2 regions of the Nicoliella sp. ESL1106 genome follow, and region 2 is predicted to be linked to the other one. Evidence: a T-box and tRNA genes for the amino acid it is inferred to sense, from the RefSeq annotation. Region 2 holds a T-box; the other holds one or more tRNA genes.
The links. A T-box is a leader RNA that pairs with one kind of tRNA and senses whether it is charged. The one in region 2 lies ahead of tyrS (tyrosine--tRNA ligase), so its partner is inferred to be a tRNA-Tyr.
Positions count from the first base shown of each region.

Region 1: it encodes a tRNA-Tyr, which carries the amino acid that the T-box ahead of tyrS (tyrosine--tRNA ligase) is inferred to sense. The anticodon was not compared.

Region 1 covers NZ_CP196340.1:1,247,734-1,262,541, reverse strand. Annotated here, with positions in the region: gene ACSVI6_RS05430 (amino acid permease) at 1-944, shown strand, start outside; gene ACSVI6_RS05425 (metallophosphatase) at 1,047-1,655, shown strand; gene ACSVI6_RS05420 (bifunctional metallophosphatase/5'-nucleotidase) at 1,670-3,061, shown strand; gene ACSVI6_RS05415 (YutD family protein) at 3,076-3,648, shown strand; gene ACSVI6_RS05410 (TIGR01457 family HAD-type hydrolase) at 3,668-4,450, shown strand; gene ACSVI6_RS05405 (TIGR01906 family membrane protein) at 4,443-5,069, shown strand; gene ACSVI6_RS05400 (VTT domain-containing protein) at 5,093-5,731, opposite strand; gene ACSVI6_RS05395 (peptidylprolyl isomerase) at 5,907-6,497, shown strand; rRNA gene ACSVI6_RS05390 (16S ribosomal RNA) at 6,799-8,374, shown strand; rRNA gene ACSVI6_RS05385 (23S ribosomal RNA) at 8,596-11,511, shown strand; rRNA gene rrf (5S ribosomal RNA) at 11,583-11,699, shown strand; tRNA gene ACSVI6_RS05375 (tRNA-Asn) at 11,706-11,778, shown strand; tRNA gene ACSVI6_RS05370 (tRNA-Ser) at 11,784-11,874, shown strand; tRNA gene ACSVI6_RS05365 (tRNA-Glu) at 11,888-11,959, shown strand; tRNA gene ACSVI6_RS05360 (tRNA-Asp) at 12,002-12,075, shown strand; tRNA gene ACSVI6_RS05355 (tRNA-Phe) at 12,123-12,195, shown strand; tRNA gene ACSVI6_RS05350 (tRNA-Tyr) at 12,201-12,283, shown strand; tRNA gene ACSVI6_RS05345 (tRNA-Trp) at 12,290-12,360, shown strand; tRNA gene ACSVI6_RS05340 (tRNA-His) at 12,373-12,445, shown strand; tRNA gene ACSVI6_RS05335 (tRNA-Cys) at 12,518-12,588, shown strand; tRNA gene ACSVI6_RS05330 (tRNA-Leu) at 12,605-12,689, shown strand; SMK box riboswitch at 12,804-12,885, shown strand; gene metK (methionine adenosyltransferase) at 12,888-14,081, shown strand; gene ACSVI6_RS05320 (MDR family MFS transporter) at 14,144-14,808, shown strand, end outside.
Region 2 covers NZ_CP196340.1:55,619-70,426, forward strand. Annotated here, with positions in the region: gene helD (RNA polymerase recycling motor HelD) at 1-748, shown strand, start outside; tRNA gene ACSVI6_RS00255 (tRNA-Thr) at 805-877, opposite strand; rRNA gene rrf (5S ribosomal RNA) at 933-1,049, opposite strand; rRNA gene ACSVI6_RS00265 (23S ribosomal RNA) at 1,121-4,035, opposite strand; rRNA gene ACSVI6_RS00270 (16S ribosomal RNA) at 4,257-5,832, opposite strand; gene tyrS (tyrosine--tRNA ligase) at 6,222-7,481, opposite strand; T-box leader at 7,531-7,729, opposite strand; gene ACSVI6_RS00280 (DUF4811 domain-containing protein) at 7,779-8,579, opposite strand; gene ACSVI6_RS00285 (MDR family MFS transporter) at 8,579-10,051, opposite strand; gene ACSVI6_RS00290 (MerR family transcriptional regulator) at 10,235-10,693, shown strand; gene ACSVI6_RS00295 (glycosyltransferase) at 10,912-12,126, shown strand; gene ACSVI6_RS00300 (polysaccharide deacetylase family protein) at 12,421-13,311, shown strand; gene ACSVI6_RS00305 (hypothetical protein) at 13,360-14,808, opposite strand, start outside.

The DNA of each region.
Region 1 (14,808 bases), 350 kb from region 2:
TTACCGTATCTGCTTTTGGTGAAACTGAATTTTGGTTTGCAATCGTTAAGGTGGTGGCAATTATTTCTCTGATTGTTGTTGGAGTCGTATTACTTTTGATTCATTACCAAACTTCAGTGGGAGCAGTTAGCATTGGTAATTTAACCCATGGTAAGTTCTTTGCCAACGGGGCAGCGGGCTTCTTTCTTTCTTTTCAAATGGTGATCTTTAGTTTTGTGGGAATTGAAATAATTGGGATGACCGCTTCTGAAACGAAGAATCCAGAGCGGGTCATTCCAAAGAGTATTAATTCGGTACCAGTTAGAATCCTGCTCTTTTACATTGGATCATTAATGGCTTTGATGGTGATTTATCCTTGGAACGATATTAGTCAAAATGCCAGTCCGTTCGTCCAAGTATTTGAAAACATTGGAATTACTTCTGCGGCTGCGATCATTAACTTCGTGGTTTTAACCGCCGCTGCTTCGGCATGTAACAGTGCGGTCTTTACCACTGGGCGGATGCTTTATTCGTTGACTGGCAACGAATCAAATCGGTTCAGTAAAAAGATGCATCGACTTTCTAAGAAAAAGGTCCCGAGCAACGCCATTTTAGCTTCGACTTTAATCATTGCGATTGCCGTAATCTTGAACATGGTGATTCCAGAAGGAGTCTTTACGTTCATCGCCAGTGTGGCAACGACTTGTTTCATCTTTATTTGGGGCTCGATCGTAGTTACCCATATTAAGTACAGAAAGCAAGTCAAAGCTGATAATCAAGAGGATAAACTAAAATTTAAGACCCCTTGGTTCCCGTTATCCGACTATTTTGTAATTGCATTCTTAGGAATGGTCGCAGTTGTGTTACTATTTAAATTTGATACTTTAATTGCGTTGGTTGGTTCGATTATTTGGTTGATCGTAATTTACATGGTTTACGTGATCGGTACCAAAAGAAATAAATAATTTTGCAAAGCTACTTTCAATTTGGAAAGTAGTTTTTTTGTAGCTTCTTTTTGAAAAAACCGAAAACGATGTAATATAATGTTAAATATGAGGGTGATTGAGATGAATTATTTTACAGCAGATACGCATTTTTTTCATAAGGATATTTTAGGTTTTAATGACTTTGCACCACGGCCGTTCAAAGATGTTTTTGAAATGAATCAAACCATTATTCAAAACTGGAATGAACGCGTCAAGCCAACCGATACCGTTTATCATCTAGGTGACATTGCCCTATATTTTATTAAGCCCATAAAAGAAGCCTATCGACAGATTTTTGAAGTGCTTAAACAATTAAACGGTAATTTAATTTTGATCAAGGGTAATCATGATAGTCGTGATTTTTTTAAGTACTTAGATAAACATAATTTTATTGTGAATGGAAAACCTAAGTTTCAATTCCATGACGTAGGCGTAATCATTAAGTTCAATCATCGGCAATACTATATGACTCATTACCCAATGATGTTAGGAATTGTTCATCAAATCATTAATTTACATGGGCATATTCATCATTACGCAGTTCCAATTAAGGAGAACATTAACGTCGGCATTGATAGTCCAGAATTGGATTACCTGGCAAAGCGCCCCCCATTTGGCGCCCCATTATCTGAAGCAGAAATCGAAACGATAATTGAGCAAAAGGCAATTGATTTTGCAAAAAGACATTAGAAGGGATGATTTCGTTGACAGAAAAAATAGCAATTCTGCATACCAATGATATGCATTCACATTTTGAAAATTGGCCAAAGATTAGACGTTACATCAATAACCAGCGTAATAAATTAGAGGCTGATGGTTATCAGGTGTTAGTTTTTGACGTTGGAGATGCTTTTGATCGGGCCCACCCACTAACGGAAGCGACTAACGGTCAAGCCAACATCCATCTAATGAACGAAGTTAAATATGATGCCGTTACGATTGGTAATAACGAGGGGCTCACGAATACACATTCTCAAATGAATCATCTTTATGATGATGCGAATTTTGACGTTGTGTTGGGCAATTTAAAGGATTTAAAGACTGGCGAACAACCGAAATGGGCTAAACCCGTCAAGCAAATCGTAACGAAGCAGGGGACGCGAGTATTGATTATGGGGTTCACAGCTCCATACATATTGACCTATCCGCTAGTGGGGTGGCAGCCTATTAATGAGCAAGTGGCCATTCAAAAAATGCTTGAACAATATAAGGGCCAATATGATGTCTTGTTTATGTTATCGCATCTAGGGATTGGAAATGATCGCTCCAATGCAGTTAAGTATCCTCAATTTGATGTTATTTTCGGTTCACATACGCATCACTTATTAGTAAATGGTGAATTGGATAATGATACCCTCCTTACTGGTTGTGAAAAGTGGGGTCATTATGTTGGAACGGTAAAACTAGAAATTGGCGATGATCATAAAGTCATAAGTAAATCGGCTTCCGTTGTAAAAACAGCTGATTTACCGACACTGGCTAGTGATCAAGCCAAAATTGATGGATATGAACTAAAGGGCGAGCAACTCTTGGCGAACCGCAAAGTAGCAGCAATTGACCATCAGATGAAGATGGACTGGGTTCATGGTGGAGAATTCAGTCAAATTGGGCTCGCTGCAATGAAACACAAGGCAGGCACTAAGGCGGCAATTATCAATGCGGGTTTATTTTTGACCGATTTACCAGCGGGGGTAGTTGATAAAAATCAAATTCATAAATTGCTGCCCCATTCTATGCATGTAATGAAAACGACGTTAAGTGGCTATAACTTATGGCGCTTGATGAGGGAAGTTGAAAAAAATAAACGCTTTTTAAGTCGTTTTCCGCAAAAGGGAATGGGCTTTCGAGGTGATATTTTTGGTAAAATAGAGTTATCAGGGATTGAATATGATGCTGAAAATGATATTGTAAAATTTGATGGGACAGTGGTAAAAAATGAAGAACGCTACTCGATCGCATTGTTGGACCACTATTTATTTATTCCATTTTTTCCAACTGTATCAATTGCGGGTGAGAATCACATGTATTATGATCAACCATTACGGGATGTCTTCAGTGATTATTTAGCAACTCAATATCCACTGAATAAAAATTAGAGCGGAGGAGTATCTTGGACCGAAACAAAATTGAAGAACTATTTGAAGAAAGTCGAACCAGTCGAAAACCATTGGCAGAAATTAGCCAAACGAATGATACGGATTTATTGATTAATGGCTATCATTATCAATTAGTTACGAATAAGGGCGAAGCGTTCGATATTGAAGAATTAAGGCTTGCTTACAATACCTTTTTTAGTAAGTATGATTATATTTTGGGTGATATTGGATATGGTCAACTACGTTTAACGGGTTTTTATTCTGATGATCGAAATGTTAATCCGACTAATAAGATTAGTGCAGTAAGCGATTTTTTAGTTGAATATTGTAATTTTGGTGCTCCATATTTTATTTTACACAATCAAGAAGTAAAGAGAGTAAAACCAACTAAACGGAGGGGTAATCGTAATAGTCGCTCAACCAATAGCAATCGAGGCCGCAGTCGGAGGACAAGTGCTAAGCATGCTTTTATTGAGGAGAAAGTGACTAAAAGAAAGCCGCCGTTGGAAAAACGAAAGTCAATGATCGTTTCTGAATCAAAGGAAAAGGGCAAACGACATTTCAAAATTAGACAGAAGCAAAAGTAAAGGAGAATCAATTTAATTTATGAAACGTTATAAGGGATACTTTATTGATTTAGACGGGACCATTTATGCTGGTAAAAAAAGGATTCCAGCGGCTAAGCGTTTTATTGAGCGGCTTCAGGCAGCAGGAATTCCGTTTTTATTTGTTACTAATAATACGACCAAGTTACCTAGGGATGTGGTCGCAAATTTATCAGAAAACCACGATATTCATGTTGATGAATCAAATGTATATACAGCTGGGCTAGCGACTGCTGATTTTATGAATGATGATGCAGATGCTACTCATCGTAAGGCATATGTAATTGGGGAAACAGGTTTGGTAGATGCACTTGAAGCCCGCAATTTTGAAATTACTAGTGATGATCCTGATTATGTAGTAGTTGGATTAGATACTGAGGTCACTTATGAAAAATTTTGTGTAGCGACCCTTGCGATTCAACATGGGGCTAAGTTCATTGGAACCAATCCAGATACTAATATCCCAAATGAACGCGGAATGTTGCCAGGTGCTGGATCATTAGTAGACTTAGTTCGTTATGCAACTCAAACTGTTCCCACTTTAATCGGAAAGCCTAAGGCAATCATTTTAGAAAATGCTTTAAAAATTATTGGCTTAAAAAAAGAAGAAGTGGTGATGGTTGGTGATAACTATATGACTGATATTTCGGCTGGAATCAACTTCGGAATTGATACTTTATTAGTATATACAGGAGTATCAACTAGAGAACAGATTGCTCAAAAGGATATTAAGCCAACTTGGCAAATTAATTCTTTGGATGATTGGAAATTAACTAATGATTAGCAATTGGCGAGATTATCTTTTTTGCCTATTATTAGAGCTTTTTTGTTTAAGTTTAGCAATTTTTTTAGTCGTTAATTTAACACCGCTTTACTGGATTGATATTCATTTAATGAATTTAGAACGGTCAACTGGAATCAAAGCGAATTTTATTATGGGTGATTATTTAAGAATCATAAACTATATTCAAAATCCTTTTTATCAACACTTAAAATTTCATCATTTTGCCTCAACTGCTAATGGAATCAAGCATTTTAGTGATGTTAAACATTTAATTATTTTCAACAATCTTTTTATGGTTGTTTCAGGGTTGTTTACTTTGAGGGGAATAATAAAATTATCATTGTTAAAGCAGCGATGGAGAATGATGGTACCGATTAAGGTGTTAATGATTACGTTATTAGCATTGGTAACGGTTGTATTAGTTAATTTTGATAAGTGGTTTATCCTTTTTCACAAATTGGTTTTTAGAAACCAAGATTGGATTTTTAATCCCGATTACGATCCCATTATTAATGCACTGCCAATTGGTTTTTTCGTTCAATCATTTTTGCTATTAATTATTTTCATCGCCGTTTTAAATTGCTTATTGTATTATCTTGGTAAACGCGATCTAAAATAAAAAAACCACCGTTACGGTGGTTTTTATTTACTAATTTTTTCTTTGATTAGCCCGATGATCGCTGGCATTAATGAAATCAAAATAATTCCTAAAATAACTGCTGAAAAATGTTCTTTGATAAAAGGAATATTACCGAAGAAGTATCCAGCACCGCAACATATTAATACCCAGGTGAAACATGCAGGAATGTTGTGGATAGCGAATCGTTTGTAATTCATTTTACTGCTAGCAGCAACGAATGGGATTAATGTCCGAATGATCGGCATAAATCTAGCTAAAAAGATTGCTGCAGAACCGTGCTTTTTAAAAAAGTAGTTTGTTTTTTCGATCTGTTCTGGTTTAATTACTTTTTGCACCCATTTGTTATTTAGCATTTTTGTTCCTACTTTCGAACCAATTAAGAAATTAATTGAATCTCCAGCGATTGATGCAATTAAAAATAATCCAATAAAAATCCAAATATTTAAAGAATAACTAGCATTTGCAGATAGTGCTGCAGCAGCAAATAATAATGAATCCCCCGGTAAAAACGGTAGGATGACTGCACCAGTTTCAATTAATATGACTAGAAATAAAATTAAATAAGTCCAGTTTCCAAAGTTGTTAACAATATTGATAATATGTTTATCAATGTTTAGTGTGAAATCGATTAATTGTCCCAAAAGACTCGCTCCTCATAAATTTTAGTAATTACATTCTAGCAGAAAAGGTAATAGCCGATTCGCTTTTGCAATCTAATTTATAAAAAAATAAAAGATAGCATTTGATTTTATCTGCAAAACCATGGATAATATTTAGTGTTTGATTAATTAATTTTGAACAAGTAGGAGGATTAAAATGACTGAATACCCACAATTAGAAACGAATAAAGCAAATGGGTTATATGCTACTATCGAAACCAGCAAGGGAAACATTAAAATTCAACTATTTCCTGATGAAGCCCCTAATACTGTAAAAAATTTTGTTGAATTAGCTAATGCTAATTATTATGATCATTGTAGCTTTCATAGGGTGATTAATGATTTTATGATTCAAACTGGCGATCCAACCGGAACGGGTAATGGTGGTGAAAGTATTTGGCATCAACCATTTGAAGATGAATTTTCTGATCAACTCTATAATATTCGTGGTGCAGTATCGATGGCTAATGCTGGTCCGAATACAAATGGAAGTCAATTCTTTATTGTTCAAAGTAAGAAAATCAATGCTGAAATATTAAATCAACTTGAAGACGCTAATTTTCCAAAACCAATTATTGATGCTTATAAGAAGAATGGTGGGACCCCGTGGTTAGATTTTAGACACACTGTTTTTGGCCAAGTGGTTAGTGGAATGAACGTTGTTGACAAGATAGCTAATGTTAAGGTTGATTCAGCTGACAAACCATTGCAAGATGTTTTAATTGATCAAATTAAAATTTCTAAATAAAAAGGGTTGACTTAAACTGTTAATCTTGTTAAGATATTTTTTGTTGTCATAAAGACATCGATTGATTTATAAAATAAATTCAAAAGATGTTGACATTAATCAACACTTTGTGATAACATTTAATAGTTAGTTTCAAATCATAAAAGAAGCTGACTGAAGTAGATCTTTGAAAACTGAACAAAATTATGACAAAAAATGTGTAAGGAACTTCATTTTAAATGAAGTACAAAAAACTTATGCGAAGTCAATTCGCTTTAAAAAGTAACAAAATTAAGAAGAGCTAACGTTAAGCTTTTCATCATAAGATGAGAGTTTGATCCTGGCTCAGGACGAACGTTGGCGGCGTGCCTAATACATGCAAGTCGAACGAACTTCCGTTAATGATAGTTGATGCTTGCATTAACTTGACTTAACATCGAAGTGAGTGGCGAACTGGTGAGTAACACGTAGGTAACTTGCCCTAAAGCGGGGGATAACATTTGGAAACAAGTGCTAATACCGCATAACAACAAAAACCGCATGGTTTTTGTTTGAAAGATGCGTTTGCATCACTTTAGGATGGACCTGCGGCGTATTAGCTTGTTGGTGGGGTAATGGCCTACCAAGGCAATGATACGTAGCCGACCTGAGAGGGTAATCGGCCACAATGGGACTGAGACACGGCCCATACTCCTACGGGAGGCAGCAGTAGGGAATCTTCCACAATGGACGCAAGTCTGATGGAGCAACGCCGCGTGAGTGAAGAAGGGTTTCGGCTCGTAAAACTCTGTTGTTAAAGAAGAACAAGTTTGATAGGAAATGATCAAGCTTTGACGGTATTTAACCAGAAAGTCACGGCTAACTACGTGCCAGCAGCCGCGGTAATACGTAGGTGGCAAACGTTGTCCGGATTTATTGGGCGTAAAGCGAGCGCAGGCGGTTTTTTAAGTCTGATGTGAAAGCCTTCGGCTTAACCGGAGAAGTGCATCGGAAACTGAAAAACTTGAGTGCAGAAGAGGACAGTGGAACTCCATGTGTAGCGGTGAAATGCGTAGATATATGGAAGAACACCAGTGGCGAAGGCGGCTGTCTGGTCTGTAACTGACGCTGAGGCTCGAAAGCATGGGTAGCAAACAGGATTAGATACCCTGGTAGTCCATGCCGTAAACGATGAATGCTAGGTGTTAGAGGGTTTCCGCCCTTTAGTGCCGCAGCTAACGCATTAAGCATTCCGCCTGGGGAGTACGACCGCAAGGTTGAAACTCAAAGGAATTGACGGGGACCCGCACAAGTGGTGGAGCATGTGGTTTAATTCGATGCTACGCGAAGAACCTTACCAGGCCTTGACATCTCCTGCAAAGCTAAGAGATTAGCCGTTCCCTTCGGGGACAGGATGACAGGTGGTGCATGGTTGTCGTCAGCTCGTGTCGTGAGATGTTGGGTTAAGTCCCGCAACGAGCGCAACCCCTATTATTAGTTGCCAGCATTCAGTTGGGCACTCTAGTGAGACTGCCGGTGACAAACCGGAGGAAGGTGGGGACGACGTCAAATCATCATGCCCCTTATGGCCTGGGCTACACACGTGCTACAATGGACGGTACAACGAGTTGCGAAACCGCGAGGTCAAGCTAATCTCTTAAAGCCGTTCTCAGTTCGGATTGCAGGCTGCAACTCGCCTGCATGAAGTTGGAATCACTAGTAATCGTGGATCAGCATGCCACGGTGAATACGTTCCCGGGTCTTGTACACACCGCCCGTCACACCATGAGAGTTAGTAATACCCAAAGTCGGTGCAGTAACCTCTTTTGAGGAGCTAGCCGCCTAAGGTAGGACTGATGATTAGGGTGAAGTCGTAACAAGGTAGCCGTAGGAGAACCTGCGGCTGGATCACCTCCTTTCTAAGGAATAATTCGGAACCTTACACAGTCATAGTTTTGTTTAGTTTTGAGAGGTCTACTCTCAAACTTGGTTCTTTGAAAACTAGATAATATTTTAATTTTTCCAAATTATTGAATTGTATTAAATACAATTTCAACCGAGAACACCGCGTTATTTTGAGTTTTTTAAATTAGTTTTATTCGTATTTACTCAATTAACCAAATACCACTACGTGGTAATAGGTTAAGTTATTAAGGGCGCATGGTGGATGCCTTGGTACTAGGAGCCGATGAAGGACGGGACTAACGCCGATATGCTTCGGGGAGCTGTACGTAAGCTTTGATCCGGAGATTTCCGAATGGGGAAACCCAATAAATTTAATCGTTTATTATTCAATGACGAATTCATACTCATTGAAAGGCAGACGTGGGGAACTGAAACATCTAAGTACCCACAGGAAGAGAAAGAAAATTCGATTCCCTCAGTAGCGGCGAGCGAACGGGGAACAGCCCAAACCATCGAGTTTACTCGGTGGGGTTGTAGGACTGAACATTTGAGTTACCAAAGAATTAGATAGTCGAAAGATCTGGGAAGTTCTGCGACACAAGGTGATAGCCCTGTAGACGAAATCTAATTCCCTCAGTTCAGGATCCTGAGTACGGCAATACACGTGAAACATTGCCGGAATCCGGGAGGACCATCTCCCAAGGCTAAATACTCCCTAGTGACCGATAGTGAACCAGTACCGTGAGGGAAAGGTGAAAAGCACCCCGGAAGGGGAGTGAAATAGTTCCTGAAACCATGTGCCTACAAGCAGTTAGAGCCCGTTAATGGGTGATAGCGTGCCTCTTGCAGAATGAACCGGCGAGTTATGATAACATGCAAGGTTAAGATGAAAAGTCGGAGCCGTAGCGAAAGCGAGTCTGAATAGGGCGCCATAGTATGTTGTGATAGACCCGAAACCAGGTGATCTACCCATGTCCAGGCTGAAAGTGTGGTAAAACACACCGGAGGGCCGAACCCGTGTACGTTGAAAAGTGCTGGGATGAGGTGTGGGTAGCGGTGAAATTCCAAACGAACTTGGAGATAGCTGGTTCTCTCCGAAATAGCTTTAGGGTTAGCCTTGGAGTCGAGAATCATGGAGGTAGAGCACTGTTTGGGTGAGGGGCCCGTCTTGGGTTACTAAATTCAGATAAACTCCGAATGCCATTGATTTATATCCAGGAGTCAGACGATGAGTGATAAGATCCACCGTCGAAAGGGGAACAGCCCAGACCACCAATTAAGGTCCCTAAATATATGCTGAGTGGAAAAGGATGTGGAGTTGCATAGACAACTAGGATGTTGGCTCAGAAGCAGCCACCATTTAAAGAGTGCGTAATAGCTCACTAGTCGAGTGATCCTGCGCCGAAAATTTACCGGGGCTAAGCATATTACCGAGATTGTGGACGCAACTTATGTTGCGTGATAGGAGAGCGTTCTAAGGGCAATGAAGCCAGACCGTAAGGACTGGTGGAGCGCTTAGAAGTGAGAATGCCGGTATGAGTAGCGAAAGATCAGTGAGAATCTGATCCACCGAATGACTAAGGTTTCCTGGGGAAGGCTCGTCCTCCCAGGGTTAGTCGGGACCTAAGCCGAGGCCGAGAGGCGTAGGCGATGGATAACAGGTTGAGATTCCTGTACTAGTTAACTATGTTTGACCGATGGAAGGACGTAGGAGGCTAAACGTAGCATCCTGTTGGATATGGATGTTCAAGCACTAAGTCAGGTATTGAGTCAAATGCTTAATACCGTGTTGACAAGGTGTGATGAGGACCGAAATTTAGTAGGGAAGTCGTTGATGTCACACTACCGAGAAAAGTTTCTAGTTAGTAGTTAACTACCCGTACCGCAAACCGACACAGGTAGTCGAGGAGAGAATCCTAAGGTGAGCGAGTGAACTCTCGTTAAGGAACTCGGCAAAATGACCCCGTAACTTCGGGAGAAGGGGTGCTGCACTATGTGCAGCCGCAGTGAAAAAGCTCAGGCGACTGTTTATCAAAAACACAGGTTTCTGCAAAATCGTAAGATGAAGTATAGGGGCTGACGCCTGCCCGGTGCTGGAAGGTTAAGTGGATGAGTTAGCTTCGGCGAAGCCCAGAAACGAAGCCCCAGTAAACGGCGGCCGTAACTATAACGGTCCTAAGGTAGCGAAATTCCTTGTCGGGTAAGTTCCGACCCGCACGAAAGGCGTAACGATCTGAGCACTGTCTCAACGAGAGACTCGGTGAAATTGAGATACCTGTGAAGAAGCAGGTTACCCGCGACAGGACGGAAAGACCCCATGGAGCTTTACTGTAACTTGATATTGGGTGTTTGTATAGCTTGTACAGGATAGGTAGGAGCCATAGAAGTCGGGACGCTAGTCTCGATGGAGGCATTGGTGGGATACTACCCTCGCTGTATGAACACTCTAACCCGCACCACTGATCGTGGTGGGAGACAGTGTCTGGTTGGCAGTTTGACTGGGGCGGTCGCCTCCTAAACAGTAACGGAGGCGCCCAAAGGTTCCCTCAGAATGGTTGGAAATCATTCGACGAGTGTAAAGGCAGAAGGGAGCTTGACTGCGAGACATACAGGTCGAGCAGGGACGAAAGTCGGGCTTAGTGATCCGGTGGTACCGTATGGAAGGGCCATCGCTCAACGGATAAAAGCTACCCTGGGGATAACAGGCTTATCTCCCCCAAGAGTTCACATCGACGGGGAGGTTTGGCACCTCGATGTCGGCTCATCGCATCCTGGGGCTGTAGTTGGTCCCAAGGGTTGGGCTGTTCGCCCATTAAAGCGGTACGCGAGCTGGGTTCAGAACGTCGTGAGACAGTTCGGTCCCTATCCGTCGCGGGCGTAGGAAATTTGAGAGGAGCTGCTCTTAGTACGAGAGGACCGGAGTGGACATACCGCTGGTGTACCAGTTGTGCCGCCAGGCGCATCGCTGGGTAGCTATGTATGGATGAGATAAACGCTGAAAGCATCTAAGTGTGAAACCCACCTCGAGATGAGATTTCCCATTCCTTTATGGAAGTAAGACCCCTGAAAGATGATCAGGTAGATAGGCTGGAAGTGGAAGTGCAGTGATGCATGGAGCGGACCAGTACTAATTGGTCGAGGACTTAACCAAGTAAGGTTGTTCTCACGGAAGAATAAAATATTATCTAGTTTTGAGAGAACGAAGTTCTCACAGATAAATAGTGTGGTGATGATGGCCAGAAGGATACACCTGTTCCCATGTCGAACACAGAAGTTAAGCTTTTGAACGCCAAAAGTAGTTGGGGGATCGCCCCCTGCAAGGATAGGACGTTGCCACGCAATTATTCCGGCATAGCTCAGTTGGTAGAGCACCTGACTGTTAATCAGGTTGTCGACGGTTCGAGCCCGCCTGCCGGAGTTCTTGGAGAGTTGTCCGAGAGGCCGAAGGAGCATCATTGGAAATGATGTAAACGGGTTAAAGCCTGTTTCGAGGGTTCGAATCCCTCACTCTCCATACTATGTTGTATGACCCGTTGGTCAAGTGGTTAAGACACTGCCCTTTCACGGCAGTAACATGGGTTCGAATCCCGTACGGGTCATTAGTAATTAATTTTACTAATGATATAAAATTGCAAAAAAATGGTCCGTTGGTCCAGTTGGTTATGACGCCGCCCTGTCACGGCGGAGATCACGAGTTCGAGTCTCGTACGGACCGTTTTTTGATTAATTCAAAAATTAAATATTTACCCTAGCAATTTTTTTGGCTCGGTAGCTCAGTTGGTAGAGCAACGGATTGAAGCTCCGTGTGTCGGCAGTTCGATTCTGTCCCGCGCCATTTACGGAGGGGTAGCGAAGTCTGGCTAAACGCGGCGGACTGTAAATCCGCTCCTTCGGGTTCGGTGGTTCGAATCCACTCCCCTCCATAATTTAGGGATATAGTTCAAGGGCAGAATACCGGTCTCCAAAACCGTTGATGTGGGTTCGATTCCTACTATCCCTGTTTAATGCTATGGCGGTATTGGTGAAGTGGTTAACACATCGGTTTGTGGATCCGACACGCGTGGGTTCGATTCCCACATACCGCCCTTAATTCAAACTAAATAGTTTGATTATTAGGCTTTATCCCATGGTGATAACTTTCTTTAATAGTTTGAAATGGCGGTATAGCCAAGTGGTAAGGCAGAGGTCTGCAAAACCTTTATCACCGGTTCAAATCCGGTTACCGCCTTTGTTTTATATTTTTTGCCGGAGTGGCGGAATTGGCAGACGCGCTGGACTCAAAATCCAGTGACCGTTTAGGTCGTGTGGGTTCGAACCCCACCTCCGGTATCTTAAAAAAGATTCTCATATTTACTATGAGAATCTTTTTTTGTGCTTTTGATTAATTTTTGAACAATTGAATCATACCATTCTTTTAATTCGATTACTTTTATGATACTCTTATATAGTTATGAGTCTATTCCCGATAGGATTCACATTCAGTGAAGCTGCCTTGTAACCAAAATAATTAGGGGGAATTAATATATTATGAGAGAAAGACATTTATTTACTTCAGAATCTGTTTCTGAAGGCCATCCAGATAAAATTGCTGATCAGATTAGTGATGCAATTTTAGATGCACTACTTGCAAAGGATCCAAATGCACGGGTTGCTTGTGAAACTTCAGTCACAACTGGATTAGTGCTTGTATTTGGTGAAATTTCTACGACTGCATATGTAAATATTCAGAAAGTAGTTAGAGATACAATTAGAAGAATTGGTTATACTAACAGTTCTTTAGGCTTTGATGCTGATACTTGTGCTGTAATGGTTGCAATTGATGAACAATCACCAGATATTGCACAAGGGGTTGATGATGCTCTTGAAAGCCGTGAAGGATCAGACGACGATATTTTAAATAAAATTGGTGCTGGTGATCAAGGAATTATGTTTGGGTATGCGATTGACGAAACTCCTGAATTAATGCCACTTCCAATTTCACTTAGCCATAAATTGATGCGCAAAACTGCAGAAGTTAGAAAAAATGGTACCATTTCTTATTTAAGACCTGATGCTAAGGCTGAAGTTACGGTCGAATATGATGACAACGATAAACCATTTAGAGTTGATACAGTTGTTATTAGTACTCAACACAGTCCAGAGGCTAATTTAGATCAAATTAGGGAAGATATTATAAATAAAGTCATTAAAGTAGTTATCCCTAATGATTTACTCGATGATAAAACCAAGTATTTCATTAATCCAACTGGTCGTTTCGTAATTGGTGGTCCACAGGGTGATGCTGGTTTAACTGGTCGAAAGATTATTGTTGATACCTATGGTGGGGCTGCTCATCATGGTGGAGGAGCTTTTTCAGGTAAGGATGCTACTAAGGTAGACCGTTCTGCTAGTTATGCTGCAAGATACATTGCTAAAAATATCGTTGCAGCAGGGCTTGCTCATAAAGTTGAAATTCAACTTGCTTATGCCATTGGGGTTGCAGAACCTGTTTCGATTTCAATTGATACTTATGACACGAGTGAATTTTCAGAGGAAGCTTTAACGACAGCTGTTCGAAAGGTATTTGATTTGAGACCTGCTGGAATTATTAAAATGCTTGATCTTCAAAGACCAATTTATGAACCAACTGCTGCTTATGGACACTTTGGTAGAACTGATGTTGATCTACCATGGGAACACACAGATAAAGTTGATGAATTAAAATCATTATTTAATAAATAATTAAATAAAAAGCCCACCTATATTAACGGGTGGGCTTTTTATTATTTAAGATAGGTGGAAATATGAATAACGAACAAAATAGTGAAAAGAATACCTTAATTATTACAATTGCGTTATTTGTTGGAACTTTTTTAAGCTCGATCGAAGGAACAATTGTGTCAACAGCAATGCCAACGATCGTTGGAGAACTACATGGAGTTTCACTAATGAATTGGGTCTTTTCTATTTATTTATTAACCAGTTCAGTTGCAACCCCCATTTATGGGAAATTATCTGATCAACTTGGCAGAAAAAGAGTTTTAATTACTGGATTGAGTGTCTTTATTGCTGGTTCATTATTATCTGGATTAGCTACTAGTATGCAAACGTTGATTATTTGGCGTGCAATTCAAGGAATTGGTGCGGGCGTGATTTTACCCATTTCATATGCAATAATTGCTGATATCTATCCATTTTCCAAACGTTCTAAAGTAATTGGCTTAAACGGAGCAGGGTGGGGGATTTCAGCTGTAATTGCACCATTATTGGGAGGATTTATCGTTGATACATTTAATTGGCGTTGGATTTTTCTATTAAATATTCCAATTGGTTTAATTATATTAGGGGTAATTGCATTCTATTTGAATGAAGATCATGATCGAAAGACAATGAATATTGATTACTTAGGGACGATTTATTTAGCAGTAATTCTATTATCCTTGATGGCAATGATTCAACTCATTGGTGA
Region 2 (14,808 bases):
AAATCGTGCAATTAAATATTTGTTTATCGATGAAATGCAGGACTACTCAATTGCTCAATTAATTTACTTGCGATTTATATTTTCAAATGCCAAATTTAACCTAATTGGTGACAGTGAACAAGCTTTATTTAAAGAAGTTGAATCCCCTAAAGAACTGCTAAATAAACTTAACGATGCGTTTGGCACTAATCATTCTAGGCTCATAACGTTACGTAAATCCTATCGATCGACTTATCAAATCACAACATTTGCTAAGTCATTATTACCAGATGGAAATGAAATTGAAGCATTTAATCGTCAAGGACCACTTCCTGAAATCATTGTTAGATACAATGATCAAGAAGCATTAGCAAGTTTAAAATCATCCGTTAAAAAACAATTAGCTGATAATGGAACTGTTGCTATTATCACTAAAAATATGAATGATGCTAAGTTTATCAACCACAATCTATACCATAGTTTTAAAACTAATATTCTAGATGATGCTGATCGCACCTTACCGAAGGGAGTAATTATTTTGCCCGTCTATTTGGCAAAGGGATTAGAATTTGATTCAGTAATCGGTTGGAATATTTCTAATGATAACTTTAATAGCACTGATTTAATTGGAACGCTTTACACGATTTCAACAAGAGCAATGCATAACTTAATCTTAATCAGTGTTGGTGCAGTTAGCTCGCTAATTACAAAATCCAAAGTCCCGAAAGAAGTATTTAAAATTGACCATCAATTAAGCTCACATAGCTAATATTAAAAAACTGCCGTCCCCACTAAGAATTAGTAAGGACGGCAGTTTTTAATTAAAGCCGTTTCCGGGATTTGAACCCGGGACCTCTTCCTTACCATGGAAACGCTCTACCTCCTGAGCTAAAACGGCATTTAAATATTAAAATAAAAAAGACCTTCGTAAAAAACGGAGATCTTTTTTGTTTGCGTGGCAACGTCCTATCCTTGCAGGGGGCGATCCCCCAACTACTTTTGGCGCTCAAAAGCTTAACTTCTGTGTTCGACATGGGAACAGGTGTATCCTTCTGGCCATCATCACCACACTATTTATCTGTGAGAACTTCGTTCTCTCAAAACTAGATAATATTTTATTCTTCCATGAGAACAACCTTACTTGGTTAAGTCCTCGACCAATTAGTACTGGTCCGCTCCATGCATCACTGCACTTCCACTTCCAGCCTATCTACCTGATCATCTTTCAGGGGTCTTACTTCCATAAAGGAATGGGAAATCTCATCTCGAGGTGGGTTTCACACTTAGATGCTTTCAGCGTTTATCTCATCCATACATAGCTACCCAGCGATGCGCCTGGCGGCACAACTGGTACACCAGCGGTATGTCCACTCCGGTCCTCTCGTACTAAGAGCAGCTCCTCTCAAATTTCCTACGCCCGCGACGGATAGGGACCGAACTGTCTCACGACGTTCTGAACCCAGCTCGCGTACCGCTTTAATGGGCGAACAGCCCAACCCTTGGGACCAACTACAGCCCCAGGATGCGATGAGCCGACATCGAGGTGCCAAACCTCCCCGTCGATGTGAACTCTTGGGGGAGATAAGCCTGTTATCCCCAGGGTAGCTTTTATCCGTTGAGCGATGGCCCTTCCATACGGTACCACCGGATCACTAAGCCCGACTTTCGTCCCTGCTCGACCTGTATGTCTCGCAGTCAAGCTCCCTTCTGCCTTTACACTCGTCGAATGATTTCCAACCATTCTGAGGGAACCTTTGGGCGCCTCCGTTACTGTTTAGGAGGCGACCGCCCCAGTCAAACTGCCAACCAGACACTGTCTCCCACCACGATCAGTGGTGCGGGTTAGAGTGTTCATACAGCGAGGGTAGTATCCCACCAATGCCTCCATCGAGACTAGCGTCCCGACTTCTATGGCTCCTACCTATCCTGTACAAGCTATACAAACACCCAATATCAAGTTACAGTAAAGCTCCATGGGGTCTTTCCGTCCTGTCGCGGGTAACCTGCTTCTTCACAGGTATCTCAATTTCACCGAGTCTCTCGTTGAGACAGTGCTCAGATCGTTACGCCTTTCGTGCGGGTCGGAACTTACCCGACAAGGAATTTCGCTACCTTAGGACCGTTATAGTTACGGCCGCCGTTTACTGGGGCTTCGTTTCTGGGCTTCGCCGAAGCTAACTCATCCACTTAACCTTCCAGCACCGGGCAGGCGTCAGCCCCTATACTTCATCTTACGATTTTGCAGAAACCTGTGTTTTTGATAAACAGTCGCCTGAGCTTTTTCACTGCGGCTGCACGTAGTGCAGCACCCCTTCTCCCGAAGTTACGGGGTCATTTTGCCGAGTTCCTTAACGAGAGTTCACTCGCTCACCTTAGGATTCTCTCCTCGACTACCTGTGTCGGTTTGCGGTACGGGTAGTTAACTACTAACTAGAAACTTTTCTCGGTAGTGTGACATCAACGACTTCCCTACTAAATTTCGGTCCTCATCACACCTTGTCAACACGGTATTAAGCATTTGACTCAACACCTGACTTAGTGCTTGAACATCCATATCCAACAGGATGCTACGTTTAGCCTCCTACGTCCTTCCATCGGTCAAACATAGTTAACTAGTACAGGAATCTCAACCTGTTATCCATCGCCTACGCCTCTCGGCCTCGGCTTAGGTCCCGACTAACCCTGGGAGGACGAGCCTTCCCCAGGAAACCTTAGTCATTCGGTGGATCAGATTCTCACTGATCTTTCGCTACTCATACCGGCATTCTCACTTCTAAGCGCTCCACCAGTCCTTACGGTCTGGCTTCATTGCCCTTAGAACGCTCTCCTATCACGCAACATAGTTGCGTCCACAATCTCGGTAATATGCTTAGCCCCGGTAAATTTTCGGCGCAGAATCACTCGACTAGTGAGCTATTACGCACTCTTTAAATGGTGGCTGCTTCTGAGCCAACATCCTAGTTGTCTATGCAACTCCACATCCTTTTCCACTCAGCATATATTTAGGGACCTTAATTGGTGGTCTGGGCTGTTCCCCTTTCGACGGTGGATCTTATCACTCATCGTCTGACTCCTGGATATAAATCAATGGCATTCGGAGTTTATCTGAATTTAGTAACCCAAGACGGGCCCCTCACCCAAACAGTGCTCTACCTCCATGATTCTCGACTCCAAGGCTAACCCTAAAGCTATTTCGGAGAGAACCAGCTATCTCCAAGTTCGTTTGGAATTTCACCGCTACCCACACCTCATCCCAGCACTTTTCAACGTACACGGGTTCGGCCCTCCGGTGTGTTTTACCACACTTTCAGCCTGGACATGGGTAGATCACCTGGTTTCGGGTCTATCACAACATACTATGGCGCCCTATTCAGACTCGCTTTCGCTACGGCTCCGACTTTTCATCTTAACCTTGCATGTTATCATAACTCGCCGGTTCATTCTGCAAGAGGCACGCTATCACCCATTAACGGGCTCTAACTGCTTGTAGGCACATGGTTTCAGGAACTATTTCACTCCCCTTCCGGGGTGCTTTTCACCTTTCCCTCACGGTACTGGTTCACTATCGGTCACTAGGGAGTATTTAGCCTTGGGAGATGGTCCTCCCGGATTCCGGCAATGTTTCACGTGTATTGCCGTACTCAGGATCCTGAACTGAGGGAATTAGATTTCGTCTACAGGGCTATCACCTTGTGTCGCAGAACTTCCCAGATCTTTCGACTATCTAATTCTTTGGTAACTCAAATGTTCAGTCCTACAACCCCATCGAGTAAACTCGATGGTTTGGGCTGTTCCCCGTTCGCTCGCCGCTACTGAGGGAATCGAATTTTCTTTCTCTTCCTGTGGGTACTTAGATGTTTCAGTTCCCCACGTCTGCCTTTCAATGAGTATGAATTCGTCATTGAATAATAAACGATTAAATTTATTGGGTTTCCCCATTCGGAAATCTCCGGATCAAAGCTTACGTACAGCTCCCCGAAGCATATCGGCGTTAGTCCCGTCCTTCATCGGCTCCTAGTACCAAGGCATCCACCATGCGCCCTTAATAACTTAACCTATTACCACTTAGTGGTATTTGGTTAATTGAGTAAATACGAATAAAACTAATTTAAAAAACTCAAAATAACGCGGTGTTCTCGGTTGAAATTGTATTTAATACAATTCAATAATTTGGAAAAATTAAAATATTATCTAGTTTTCAAAGAACCAAGTTTGAGAGTAGACCTCTCAAAACTAAACAAAACTATGACTGTGCAAGGTTCCGAATTATTCCTTAGAAAGGAGGTGATCCAGCCGCAGGTTCTCCTACGGCTACCTTGTTACGACTTCACCCTAATCATCAGTCCTACCTTAGGCGGCTAGCTCCTCAAAAGAGGTTACTGCACCGACTTTGGGTATTACTAACTCTCATGGTGTGACGGGCGGTGTGTACAAGACCCGGGAACGTATTCACCGTGGCATGCTGATCCACGATTACTAGTGATTCCAACTTCATGCAGGCGAGTTGCAGCCTGCAATCCGAACTGAGAACGGCTTTAAGAGATTAGCTTGACCTCGCGGTTTTGCGACTCGTTGTACCGTCCATTGTAGCACGTGTGTAGCCCAGGCCATAAGGGGCATGATGATTTGACGTCGTCCCCACCTTCCTCCGGTTTGTCACCGGCAGTCTCACTAGAGTGCCCAACTGAATGCTGGCAACTAATAATAGGGGTTGCGCTCGTTGCGGGACTTAACCCAACATCTCACGACACGAGCTGACGACAACCATGCACCACCTGTCATCCTGTCCCCGAAGGGAACGGCTAATCTCTTAGCTTTGCAGGAGATGTCAAGGCCTGGTAAGGTTCTTCGCGTAGCATCGAATTAAACCACATGCTCCACCACTTGTGCGGGTCCCCGTCAATTCCTTTGAGTTTCAACCTTGCGGTCGTACTCCCCAGGCGGAATGCTTAATGCGTTAGCTGCGGCACTAAAGGGCGGAAACCCTCTAACACCTAGCATTCATCGTTTACGGCATGGACTACCAGGGTATCTAATCCTGTTTGCTACCCATGCTTTCGAGCCTCAGCGTCAGTTACAGACCAGACAGCCGCCTTCGCCACTGGTGTTCTTCCATATATCTACGCATTTCACCGCTACACATGGAGTTCCACTGTCCTCTTCTGCACTCAAGTTTCTCAGTTTCCGATGCACTTCTCCGGTTAAGCCGAAGGCTTTCACATCAGACTTAAAAAACCGCCTGCGCTCGCTTTACGCCCAATAAATCCGGACAACGTTTGCCACCTACGTATTACCGCGGCTGCTGGCACGTAGTTAGCCGTGACTTTCTGGTTAAATACCGTCAAAGCTTGATCATTTCCTATCAAACTTGTTCTTCTTTAACAACAGAGTTTTACGAGCCGAAACCCTTCTTCACTCACGCGGCGTTGCTCCATCAGACTTGCGTCCATTGTGGAAGATTCCCTACTGCTGCCTCCCGTAGGAGTATGGGCCGTGTCTCAGTCCCATTGTGGCCGATTACCCTCTCAGGTCGGCTACGTATCATTGCCTTGGTAGGCCATTACCCCACCAACAAGCTAATACGCCGCAGGTCCATCCTAAAGTGATGCAAACGCATCTTTCAAACAAAAACCATGCGGTTTTTGTTGTTATGCGGTATTAGCACTTGTTTCCAAATGTTATCCCCCGCTTTAGGGCAAGTTACCTACGTGTTACTCACCAGTTCGCCACTCACTTCGATGTTAAGTCAAGTTAATGCAAGCATCAACTATCATTAACGGAAGTTCGTTCGACTTGCATGTATTAGGCACGCCGCCAACGTTCGTCCTGAGCCAGGATCAAACTCTCATCTTATGATGAAAAGCTTAACGTTAGCTCTTCTTAATATTTGTTACTTTTAAAGCGAATTGACTTCGCATAAGTTTTTTGTACTTCATTTAAAATGAAGTTCCTTACACATTTTTTGTCATAATTTTGTTCAGTTTTCAAAGATCTACTTTTGTGCGTCGCTCTTAACGACAACTATTTAATAATATCAAATTGCTAACTGGATGTCAACGATTTTTTAAAATTAATTTTGAACAATTTTTGAAAGTTGTTAGTCGAAATGAATAACGCAAGTAATAATATACCGCGTTCAAACTTTAATGTCAACATAAAAAATAAAATTAATTTGAAATGACTTTGCTAAATAAAAAATGGGCCATGGCTAAATTATTAACCATGGCCCATCAATCAAACTTCTACTTAGTAACTCGTGCTAAGTAGTAACGCTTTTTACCTTTTCTAACAACTACGAATTTACCATCAAAATTATCGTTCGGGTTAATTACTGCTTCAACATCATCAACCTTTTCACCATTAATTCTGATCGCACCATTTTTGACATCTTCCCTAGCTTGTCTTCTTGATGGTTCAATTTTAGTATCATCAACTAACCATTGAATAATATCATTTGGTTCAGAACTAACGTCGACACTTGGCATGTTCTTAAAACCTTGTTCAACTTCACTTACGGTTAAATTCTTGATTCCATTTGTAAATAAAGCTTTGGTGATATTTTCAGCTTCTTCAACTGCCTTTTCACCATGGACGAACTTAGTAACTTCTTCAGCCAATCTTCTTTGGGCTTCGCGTTTCTTAGGTTCTGTTTTCACCTTTTCAGCCAACTCTTCAATCTCTTCATGACTAAGGAACGTAAAGTACTTCAAGTACTTCACAACATCCCGATCATCTTGATTGATCCAGAATTGGTAAAATTCGTATGGAGTTGTCTTTTCAGGATCTAACCAAACTGCTCCACCTGCAGTCTTACCAAACTTAGTTCCATCAGACTTAAGCATCAATGGAATCGTAAGCCCGTATACCTTCGCATCGGCACCTTCCATCTTGTGAATTAGGTCAGTTCCAGAGGTAATGTTACCCCATTGATCAGACCCACCAATTTCAAGTTGTACGTCGTTGTTCTTAAAGAGGTGTAAGAAGTCCATCGATTGTAAAATTTGGTAGGTGAATTCAGTAAATGAAATCCCAGCATCCAAACGACTAGCAACGACTTCCTTATTCAACATCGTATTCACGTTGAATACCTTTCCGTAATCACGAAGAAAGTCTAGTAGCGTGAACTTGGAAAGCCAATCATAGTTATTAACGATCGTAAAACTACCGTCTTGGCCAAATAACTTGGTCATTTGCTTAGTTAAGGCTTCTTCATTATGTTTAACTTGGTCCATCGTTTGTAACTTTCTTTCAGCCTTTTTACCACTAGGATCACCAATTGAGCCGGTTGCCCCACCCACTAAGATCACTGGATGGTGTCCCGCTAATTGAAAACGCTTTAAGATCATGAATGGAATTAAATGCCCAATATGCATACTGTCACCAGTTGGGTCAATTCCAGCGTATAGTCCGATTTTCTTTTCATTAACTAGTTCGTTCAAACCTTCTGCATCCGTTTGTTGATTAATGGCGCCACGCCACTTTAAATCATCGATAATATCCATTTCATTTCCTCCTTAAGATAACAAAAAATCCCCTACAGCTTAATAAGCCATAGGGGACGAAAATAGTTCCGCGGTACCACCCAAGTTATCATTTATAATGATCACTCTAACCATTAATAACGAAATGACCCGGCAAATATGCACGCTCCATAGGTGTAATTTCTCAAATGAATTGCTTAGCTCACAGCCCCGCTAAGTTTCTGAATTCTCAAATTCATTTGATACTAGAACTACTTCTCAGCATTTGTTTAATTACCAATATCATAATAACCAACTGCTGTTTTGTCAATAAACTAATTACTTAATTTTGTCCAATTGAGCTTGGACTGATGGTAATAACTTTTTAAGTGCAGCTGCTTTTGCTTCAGCTTCGACCTTCTTCTTACCAGCAGCAGTAGCTTGTTTAACGACTGCTTCTTTTTCACCAGCATTCATTGAAGGATCTTCCTTTTCAGCTAAAGTGAGTTCTTTTTGAACGTATGCTTGCACTTGTTGCTGTAATGCAGCTTGTTGTTGAGCTTGAGAAGCACCAGATTGCTTTTGTAGTTTAGCTTGTTCTTGCTTCATAATGGTTGGTAATGCCTTGACCTGTTTAGCATTTAGCACTAACCAATCCTTTGGTACGTAGAGTGTGTTGGTCTTATGATAAACAGATGACTTTTGGGCTAATCCATACATAAATCTTTCAAAGCTATTCTTGTATTCCCAACGAACTGTCTTGGTCACTAACTTAGCGTGCTTTAAGTTACTACTTTTCACTACTACGTTAGTAACGTCAGTATCCGGTTTAACCGTCTTCTTAGCACTACCGCTCTTGTATACAATCGCCTTATCCTTACTATTACTTTGGCCAACTGGTTGGTCAACAACTAAATTAAGACTAGGTGATAAGGAAGCAACCTTAGTAGTAGTATCGGTAGAAACCACCTTATGCATCCCATAGTGGTACTTAAAGTTGGCAACTGATAAGAACATTACACCAATCAACAATGCAGTAAAGATAATATTTAAAATCAAATGAAGTGGTTGCTTGCCTACTAATAAATTCCAAGAGATGAAGAATAGGATCGCAACGATCACTAATAGAATAATAATCATTATTGACGACCTCCTTCAACCTTAGCTTCTGGAATACTTTTACCCTTTTTCAGCATGAACGTGAATGCTAACCCGATCAAACCAAAGATAAATGCAACTAAGAAAGCGGAATGATAACCACTCAACACAGCATTTAGCATTTTATCTTTGTATTGTAATGGGTCAACAGTTAGTAAATGATGGGCTGGTTTGGCATTATTAGTAACGTTGGTCAAAACGGAAGTCATTACCGCAGTGGCAATTGAACTAGCGATTTGCCGTAACGTATTATTTGCAGCAGTCCCATGATTCATCATACTAACATCTAACGCATTCATACTATAGGTAGTAATCGTCATCATTGACATTGCGATCCCACAAGAACGGATGGCGTAAATCACTACCACGTACATGATTGGCATATCAGTAGTTAAGAAGAAGAATGGAATCGTTCCAATTGTTAATAGTAAGAAACCACTAATTCCTAAGTAACGAGCCCCATACTTATCAAAAATTCGACCGGTAAATGGACTCAATACCCCAATCATCATTGCTCCGGCTAATAGCGTTAATCCGGAATGAAACGCGTTGTAACCACGAACGATTTGTAAATACAATGGGAGAATCATTTCAAACCCAATCAAAGACATCATTGCAAGGGCTCCAATTATTGAGCCAATTGTAAATTGTTTGGATTTAAATACGTTTAAATTCACCAATGGATTACTAGTCTTGAATTCACGCATAATGAATGCAATCACAAAGATGACTCCAATAACTAACGTGGAGATAACAACGGCGCTACCCCATCCCTTATCACCAACGGATGAAAATGCGTATAGCGCACTCCCAAAACCAATCGTTGATAATAGTAATGAAGGGAAATCGAGCTTCGTCTTGCTAGTTGGTAAGATTGGCTTCATGGCAAATAAACTACCGATAATCACAAATGCCATAATTGGAATGATCATCCCAAAGAGATCACGCCATTGCGCATTCACAATAATCCAACCAGAAACAGTCGGACCAATTGCAGGTGCTAATCCAATTACAACTCCGGATAGCCCCATTGCAGTCCCCCGCTTTTCAGGTGGGAAAATTGATAACATGATTGTTTGTAGCATTGGCATTGAAATTCCAACCCCAACGGCTTGAATTAAACGCCCTGACAATAATGTCGCAAAGTTTGGCGCAGCGAAACACATTACCGTTCCAACTTCAAAGATCACCATTGCTGAAATGTAAAGCCACTTGGTATTAAAACGACTGGATAACCAAGCGGTAACGGGAATCAAAATCCCATTGACCATCAAAAAACCACTGGTCAACCATTGAACTGTGGAAGTATCAATGTTAAACACATCCATTAGCTTTGGATATGCAGTCGCCAATAGCGTTTGGTTCAACACGGTACAAAAAGTACCAATTAAAAGGAACAACACAAGTAGAGTTCTACTATATGGGTTTCCCTTTTGATCTAACGGCTTATCCATTAGAACATTCCTTCTTTCTAATTAATAAATAAAATAGATATCAAATATTACTTTCTTCACTATCTAATTTAGCACTAGCATTTTATTTTGTCAACTAAATTGACAATAGGCTTATATGTTATATAATCATTATATATTATTAAAGTTGATTTTAATTAAGTTAGAAAGGGGAGCTCATTAATCATGGATAGAGAAGACGATACATTTAAAGAAGTCAAAAGCAGAATCTTTAACCTATTCAAACGCGAAGACTTTCTGTTTGGCATCGGTGAAATCGCAAGCTACACTGATATCCCCCAGAGTAAATTACGCTACTGGGAAAAATGTGGGTACATTCGATCCAAAAAGTGTTCTAAAAATCAGAATCGCAAATATTCTTACCACACCCTCATGAAAATCGAACTAATCAAATCATATTTAGAATCAGGTTTCACTCTCAATGCCGCTGCTGATAAAGCCAGTAATTTTACTAATTACAACATCGTCATCGCCCGCATGCTAAAGAACCGCATCAAAGAAATCGGAACTGTTGATGATAAACCCGCGATCAATATGGGATGTTTAAACGACGATCCTTCCAAATCAATTTACTTTGTTGATGATGGAGATGAAATTAAGGCTTATATTAAAAATAATAATTAATTTAAAACTTCCAATTTATTGTTTTCATAATTGGAAGTTTTTTCATTCATAAAATTATGTGATTCCAAGCGATAAGCAATCTAAAATATGGTATGATAAAAAGGATTATGCAATAATAAACTTGTTGCGATAAGCTCGAATTTATATTTGCTTAAATCCCAATGCAAATCTTTCGTCGGGAAGATTACCTTCCCAGTTTTCAAGGAGGAAAACAATTTATGTGGTTCAGTAAAATGATTAGCGATTTTATATTCGGATACCCCGTAATGGTGTCAGTCGTATGGATCGTTGGTTGTATCTTCAAGGAGTGGACACTTCATCATACTCAAGATAACGATTCCGATCGTAAACCGTTGGTTTCAATATTAGTACCTGCTCATAACGAGCATGATACCCTGGAAGAAGCGGTTAAGTCACTTGCTAACTTAACCTATAAAAATTATGAAATTGTATTGATCGATGATAAAAGTTCAGATGATACTTTAGAAATAATGCATCGATTACAGGATCAATACAAATCACAATTTAATATCCAAATCGTTGCCATCCCCGTTAACCAGGGAAAAGCAAATGCTATGAACCAAGGGCTGAAAGCTGCTCGTGGAGAATACCTATTGGGAATTGACTCTGATTCTGTTTTAGATCCAGACTCACTTTCGTACGTTGTTAAAACTTTAAATAATAACCCTAAGGCTGGTGCCGTTGCTGGAAAACCAGTTGTTAGAAATCGAACTACTATTTTGGGCCGCCTTCAATTACTGGAATACATCGGTGTTATCGATATCATTAAGCGTGCAGAATCATTCTTAACTGGTAAGATCACTACCGTTTCAGGAGTTATTGTTGGTTTTAGAAAAACAGCCGTTGAATCGGTTAATGGTTGGAACACGAAGGTCATGACCGAAGATATTGATATTACATGGCGATTATATCGTAACCACTGGGAAGTATTATATAACCCCAATATTATTTGTTGGATTTTAGTTCCAGAAAGCGTTCGAAACCTAATCAAACAAAGACAGCGATGGGCGCGTGGTGGTTTAGAAGTACTCGCTGGTAACCGTGATATGTTGATTCATGGTAGTTTTAGCGAAAAGTTTTTACTATCTGAAACAATCGTAAGTAACACGTGGGCAGTGGTTACAATGCTAAGTACAATTACCTACATCCTTACATTTATTTTGGATCGCAATTTGACCCTTGATGGTAATATTTTACTATTCATGCTAATGGTCAGTTTCACCCAGTTCTTAATCAGTTTTTCTTTCTCAAAGAAAGCAACATTTATGAGTTGGGGGGACTTCTTACTAATCCCTGCTTACATTATGTATTATTGGATCATTAATTTGATTAGTTGTATCTATGCTATGATTTCATTCTTCTTAGACCCAGAACATGTTGGAACATGGCGTAGTCCGGATCGGGGGCGCTAAAATTGGAAAATAAACCACAATATAATTTCGTAATTCGTAAAAAGATCAGTATTAAAAGAAGAATTTGGAATTTTTGTTTATTTGCGGCTCTATGGTCAGCAGTGCTATTTATTTTCTACGTTAACTACGGATTTATCTTTGATTTATACACAGATAATCTAGTTACTTACTACTTACTTCTTAACTTAGACTACGGATTTTACTTTGGGCTACTATATACAATTTTATTTTTTGGAATTGGAACTATTATTTTTAGCTTTTATAGATTAAAAAAAATGCGGAGGAATCTAAAAAATGACACGAAGAACTCGTAAAATTATTGTTTGGATTATTGCAATCCTAATCGTTCTTGGAATGTCATTAACGATTCACAGAACGGTTCAATACGATAAGGGTGAAAACACTAACTATGCATTAAAAGCACAAGCTGCTTCACAAAAAAATGGGATTTTAGTTTTTTGTTATCACCGAATTATTAATGATGATTTAGGGGTTAATGTTGTTAAATCACTATCTGATAACTCACAACTCCATGACTTTGCAGTTACTACAACTGAGTTCAAGAAACAAATGAAGTTTCTTAAAGATCATGGAATTAAGGTCATTAGCGGTCAACAAATGTATGAAATGGTTAGTAATCAAGAACCAATTAAGGGTAAATATGCCGTCCTAACCTTCGACGATATTGACCGTTCAACCATTGAAAATGCAATGCCAGTAATGGAAAAATATAACTTCCCGTTTACCACTTTCATTGTTACCGGAAATACAGGTCGTTATCGTGAAGGATCTAAGTTCGCTACTTGGAAAAATATTTTAAAAGCCAAGAAAAAAGCCGGTAACTTACAAAGTCTAGAATTGCATACTAACAATATGCACTACCTAACCCGTGGATTAATCCCAATTATTCAAAGACCGGACGAATATAATCACTTCAAACGTGACTTTATCACTAGTCAACGAATTATGCATGAAAAAACGGGACAATTCGGAACTTCATTTGCCTATCCTTATGGTGGTGGAACCGATAAAACAACTAATTTCTTAAACTCTCAAAATCTCCAATGGATCGCTACATTGAATACTGGAATTGTAAACGACAAGACTAATTTAATGTACACCCCAAGAATGATCATTAATAATGATTCTTGGCCAAGTATTCAAAAATGGTTCTCAACCAAATAAAATAAAAGGTGCGCTAGATTAAATTCTAGCACACCTTTTTATTTGCTCTTAAGAGCGTTTAATCAACCTTTTAATACCATAACCAATTAAACCGATCCAGCCAATGATTGAAACCCAAATAAGGCCTCTAAACCAACCAGCACTTTGGTATTGAATCGTTAAATGATTAACTCCTGGTTTTCCATTTACAGTAATCGCACCGATTGAATCGGTCTTAACGGTTTTTAATTGTTTCCCATTTAATTTTATGATTGAGTGGGCATATTTAACAACCGCTAACTTATGGGGTTGAGTATGATTACTCTTATTTGTCCATTTAACAGTCATTATACCGTTTTTAACCTGATAATCATGATTTATATTCGGCTTGATAATTGATTTACGATACTTGATATATGGACTAAATTTTTGATATTCAAATACTGAAATTTTTTGCTTCACTGGCATATAATCTGGGGTTGCCTTAATTACCAACTGCAAAATTCTTTGCGGATCATCAGAACGCAATGCTGAACGTAATCTATTCGGATCGGACGTTCTAATAATCGTTTTACGAGTACTAATGATTACTTTGTGTGAATTAAAGTAACGACTCTTACTTAAAACATGACTAAAGTCCTTATACATCACAAGTAGCATTAGTAAAATCGTTATGCCCCCAATTACATAACGAGACCAATTGATGCTTTTATCAGAAAGCAGGATTCCAATCGCCAAATATAATAAAACGTACGGGATCACTAAAAACCGAATCGGATTTTGAATCACGGAGTCCACCGCTGGGATTAGCTTAGATAGCAATGTCCACGGGAAAAGGAAGGTCGGAATCCATAGAAAAAATGTTCCATTCAGAATAATAACCCGAGTAGTTAAATCAATGTGCTTCCATCTAATAATTAGGTATAAGATTGCAATTACAAATAAGAACAGCGTACTGTACTGAAGCCTAGTGGTGCCGTTGGGGGCAAACAAAGAATCAGATGCTAAATGTAAATCTGGCAGCACGGGCAACAAATGATTGGAAGAAAATAGTTCTAACATCCCACCCCAAACGTTGAATGACAACAATAACGTTAGGCCAATTGATTTAAAAAGTGATTGCCACATTTGTTTACGATCATCTGTGATAACCAACCCTGTCACAAAAAATGGAATTAACGCTAATGCACAAATCGCACTAGTAATGTTATGAATTTCGAGCAATAAAGTCATCGAAAGGGCCAATTTAATCCAAGCAATCCGTCTGGTGCGAATCATTTCAGTTCCACATAGCATTATTAATGGAACAAAAGCCGCTCCCCATGCGGTAAATTGTTGCCCATTGATCCAATACAAGATGGGGGTCGAAAACATATAACATCCAGCAATTACTAGCGCCCATAACTGCTGAACGTTGTTTTTAATTGATAAATGGTACATTAAACAGCCACTGATAATGAATAATAACGCTGAACTTATTAGCTGATAATTAACCCAGTTTTTGCTAATAAGTAGCAA